Regions from separate parts of the Trujillonella humicola genome, predicted to be linked through region 1. Evidence: riboswitches for the same ligand, from Rfam matches in the RefSeq annotation. Region 1 holds a riboswitch; the other holds the start of a gene.
What was found. A riboswitch is a leader RNA that binds a small molecule or an ion and turns the genes downstream of it on or off. The one in region 1 is predicted to bind cyclic di-AMP.
Positions count from the first base shown of each region.

Region 2: it holds a riboswitch for cyclic di-AMP, as region 1 does, so the genes downstream of both, ACK586_RS22020 (C40 family peptidase) here and ACK586_RS18720 (M23 family metallopeptidase) in region 1, are expected to answer to the same signal.

Region 1 covers NZ_JBJNRJ010000044.1:14,916-17,106, reverse strand. The annotation lists gene ACK586_RS18720 (M23 family metallopeptidase) at 149-1,165, opposite strand; cyclic di-AMP (ydaO/yuaA leader) riboswitch at 1,410-1,562, opposite strand; gene ccsB (c-type cytochrome biogenesis protein CcsB) at 1,665-2,191, opposite strand, start outside.
Region 2 covers NZ_JBJNRJ010000062.1:24,636-26,826, forward strand. The annotation lists gene ACK586_RS22020 (C40 family peptidase) at 1-951, opposite strand, end outside; cyclic di-AMP (ydaO/yuaA leader) riboswitch at 1,079-1,253, opposite strand; gene ACK586_RS22025 (hypothetical protein) at 1,438-1,743, opposite strand; gene ACK586_RS22030 (D-alanyl-D-alanine carboxypeptidase family protein) at 1,811-2,191, opposite strand, start outside.

The DNA.
Region 1 (2,191 bases):
CGAGGAAGGTGAGGCCGACCGCGAGAGCGGCTGCGGGAAGAGCACGGCGGCTGAGTCGAGAACCTGAGGACATCACAGCTCCTTGGTCGTCCGTCGGCGTCGTGCGGTTCCCGCCCGCACGACGACGTCGGGAGATGTGCACCACAGATCAGCAGCCAAGGGTGACACCCCGAGCGGCCAGCCACGGTGCCGGGTTGACCCTGTTGGCATACAGGCCGCCGACGTGCGTCTCGATGTGCAGGTGCGGCCCCGTGGACTGCCCCCGGTTGCCGACAGCGGCGATCTGCTGGCCGGCGGCTACCTGTTGCCCGGCCCGGACGAAGTACTGGTTGATGTGCCCATAGACGGTGATGGTGCCGTCGGGGTGCTGGATGTACACGGCGAGGCCGAATCCGTTGGCGGGCCCGGCGTGCAGGACCACACCCCCCTCGGGCGCATAGATGGGCGTGCCGATGGGAGCGGCGATGTCGATTCCGTTGTGCTGGGCTCCGCTTCGGCTGCCGTAGCAGGACGTCAGCCGACCCGTGACCAAGGCGCTCAACCCCGCGCGCTCCTGGGCGATCTCCGTTCGGCGCTGCTCGTCGTAGGTGGCCGCGGGCTGCGCGGCCCCCTGGGCCGCCAGCAGCCGGATCTGGGCATCCCGCAGCTGCGCCTCGAGAGCCGCCTTCTGGCCCTCGGCGGCATCGAAGGCCTGCTGCGCGGCCGTCAGCTGCGCCTGCGCCTGGGCGTCGGCCGCAGCCGCGGCCTGCGCGGCTTCGTCCTGCGCGGCCAGTGCGGCGCCTGCCGCCTGCTGCGCCCGCTCCTGCCGCTCGCGGATCGCCTCGTACTGCGACAGCCGCTCCGCGCGCTCGTCGCCCAGGAGGTCGAGCGTCGCCGACCGCTCCAGGAACTCCTCCGGGCCGGCGGAGTCCAGCAGCGCTGCCGCCGCCCCCAGGGCGTCTGAGCCCATGTATGTCTCACGGGCGACGGACACGACGTCGCCCCGGGCCCGCTGCTCGTCGGCCTGGGCGACCTGGAGCTCCGCGGTCGCCGCGGCAGCGTCGGCCTGCGCGACACCGAGGGCCTCCTGGGCCACCCGCAGGGAGTCGGCGGTCGCCTCGGCCTCGACGGTCAACCGCTGCAACTCGTCTTCGGCCGCCTGCACGAAGCCGGAGATGCGCTCCACCTCGGCTACCAGCGCGTCGTAGTCCGACTGGCTCGCGGGGACCGAGCCGCCGGGAGCGGCCGCAGCGGGCGGTGCCGCGACAGCGAGCACCGTGAGAACAACGAGCAGAGCAGTGGTCAGTCCGATCCGGCCGCGGGTCCGCGCGGGAACCGGCGGACCGCCGCAACGAGCACCCCCACGGCGTCGGAAGAGCAGATGGATGGCATGCGTGAGCTCGTGGTGTGCAGTCGCCAAAACGGCGGCTCTCCGTTCTTCCTGGCGCCTACCGGGTTAGCTGACGGGTTCGGGCGGGAAGGCGCCCTACCCACGGCGTGGAGGCCGCGGGATTCACCCCAGGGACACGGGTCCCCGGCCCGGCCGCACCCTCAGGCGCGAACCGGCTCGGCGGGTCCGATCGAGGCCCTCGGTCGAGGAGCACGGCTCGGTCGGGCCGGACGGAACCGTAGTACGAAGCTGCTTAGTTGTCACGAGTCGATAACGGACCGGCCGCTCGGTCAGCTCAGGACACCCCGCCGTAGGAGTGCAGGCCGGTGGAGACAAGGTTCACGAAGAGCAGGTTGAACACCAGGCTCGCGAAGGCGACCACGTTGACCCAGGCCGCCGGGCGGCCACGCCAGCCGGCGGTCGTGCGCGCGTGCAGGTACGCGGCATAGAGCGCCCAGGAGATGAACGCCCACGTCTCCTTGGGGTCCCAGCCCCAGAACCGGCCCCACGCGCTCTCGGCCCAGATGGCGCCAGCGATGACGGCGAAGGTCCACACGGGGAATCCGAAGACGGCCGTCCGGTGCGCCACGCGGTCCAGCACCTGCGCGTCGGGCAAACGGGAGAGCAGCCCACCGGAGGACTCCTCCGCAGTGGACGCCGCCTGGTCTCGGCGCACGGCGACGAGATACAGAGCGCTCGCGACCGCGCTGACGATGTAGATCCCGAACGCGATGATGGCTGCAGAGACGTGCACCGCGAGCCAGTTGGATCGCAGGGCTGCGATCAGCGGCCCGGACTCTGCGTAGAGGTAGAGCCCGATGA
Region 2 (2,191 bases), on a different contig from region 1:
CACGCTGACCACCTTGACCGGCTGGCCCGAGGTGGAGGCGTGGACCATCTGGCCGTTGCCGATGTACATGGAGACGTGGCTGACCGGGCTGTAGTAGAAGATCAGGTCGCCCGGCTGCATCTCGGCCCGCGAGACGGCGGTGCCCATCTGCGACTGCATGCGGCTGGAGTGCGGCAGGCTGACGCCGGCGGCGGCGTAGGCGTACTGCGTGAGGCCGGAGCAGTCGAAGGCGTTCGGCCCGCCGGCCCCCCAGACGTAGGGGTCCCCGACCTGGGCCAGCGCGGTGTCGACGGCCACCTGGGCGGCGCCGCTGCTCGCCACCGGGCGGGCGACCGCGGCGGGGGCGACGGGCTCGCCCGTGCGCACGGTCTGGGCCTGCTGCACCTGCGCCTGCTGGGCCGCGGTCAGCTCGTCGTACTGCCGCTGGTAGTCGGCGATGTCGGAGTGGAGCGCATCCTCCTGGGCGCTGAGGTCGTCGAGCGTCTGCCGGGCGGCGACCTCCGCGGCCTCGGCGTCCGCCTCGGCCTGCTCGGCCTGCTCGGCCGCCGCCGACACGTCGTCCAGCACGCCGGTGGTGTGGCCGGAGATCTGGTCGAGCATCGCCAGGCTGCTCACGAAGTCCTCGGCGGAGTCGCTGGTCATCAGCAGGTTCAGCGTGGCCAGGCTGTCGTCGGCTCCGGTGTAGGCGCTGCGCGCGACCTGGCGGATCTGCCCGTCGAGCGCGTCCAGCTGTTCCTGCGTGGTCGCCAGCTCCTGGCGCGCGGCCTCGACGGCGAGGCGCTGCAGGGCGAGCACCTCGCGGGCCTCGTTCACCTGCTCGGTGACCGCCTCGAGGCGGTGGCTGGCCTCGGCCACCAGCTGGGCGGCCTGCTCGGGGGTCGTCGCCGCCTCGGGGTCTGCCAGGGCGGTACCCGGGAGGGCGGTGACGACCAGGGCGGCCGTGGTCCCCACCAGCAGCCCGCGGCCGAGCCGGCGGGGGCGGGAGGGACGCTGGTCCCCGGCCGGGAGACCGGGGTGGAACTGTGCTCGTGCATGCCCCAGGGCAGGGCGAGGCGTCGCCACGGTCGGCGGCTCTCCGTTCTTCCTCAGCAACCGCCTACCGAGTTAGCTGACGGGTTCGGGCTGGGAAGACGTGCCCTATCTCTGCGCGCCGCGGACGGCGCGTGCACGCCGGCGGGGCCGGCGCGCACGAGAACTCACCCCAGTGCTGCGGTGGGTCCCCGGCTCACCTCGGTCCCGGGCGCCCCCGGAGGTGGCGCCCGAGCCTGCGGTGACTCGGCGGTGTCCGGCCGAGGTCGCCCCGCGCGGGGCGACGACCACCCGGTCGGACGCCGGACACGGTACGGCCGTGATGCAGATGTGACAAACGCGGGAGGCGTGGATTGTGGGAATCGACACGTTCAGCATGCTCGCCACTCCGGTGCGTCACCACCGCGGTCAGCCGATCCGGCGGCGGCCCCCCGGCGTCTCCTCGGGCACGGCCCGGTGCCGCAGCGGGGGCACCAGGCCCCCCTCGGCGAGCGCCCGGACGGCGCGGCGCTCCACCTCGTCGAGCTCCACGACCACCCCGCCCGGGGTGGTCGTCGTCGCGGACTCCTCCTCGGGGGCGCCCGGACGGCGGGTCATCGGCACCACGGCCGGATCGGTGCCCTGCCAGCCCGGCGGCGCGCCGAGCAGCACCGTCACCACGCAGTCGGCGCAGCCGGTACCGCGGGCGGTGCAGGTGTCGCAGTCGATGAGCATGGCCGCTCTCCTCCCGGTCCTCTCGTCGGTCGGGCGCGACGCTAGGCACGCCCTCCGACAGTTCCGGTCAGGTCCCGGCGTACTCCCAGTGCCACGGCTCCTCCCGGCCGTTCCCCGGATCGGCCCAGGTGGGGTGCAGCCAGCCGAACCGGCCCGCGTTGGCCACCATCCACTGGTACTGCGCGGTGCCGAAGGTCTGGACGCCGCCGCACAGGTCGACCGCCAGACCCCAGCCGTGGTTGCTGGTCCCGGGCACGGCCGCCAGCGCCGGCTTCTGCCCGTACAGCCGGACCTGGCTGGCGTAGGTCCGGTAGGAGTCGGTGATGCACAGGGGCGTGCCGAACGCGGAGGCGAAGGCGGCGCTCATGGCGCGGTAGGCCGCGGCCGCGTCGCAGCGCAGCGCGTGGGCCGCGACGCCGATCTCGCAGAGCGCACTCGGCGGGATGAG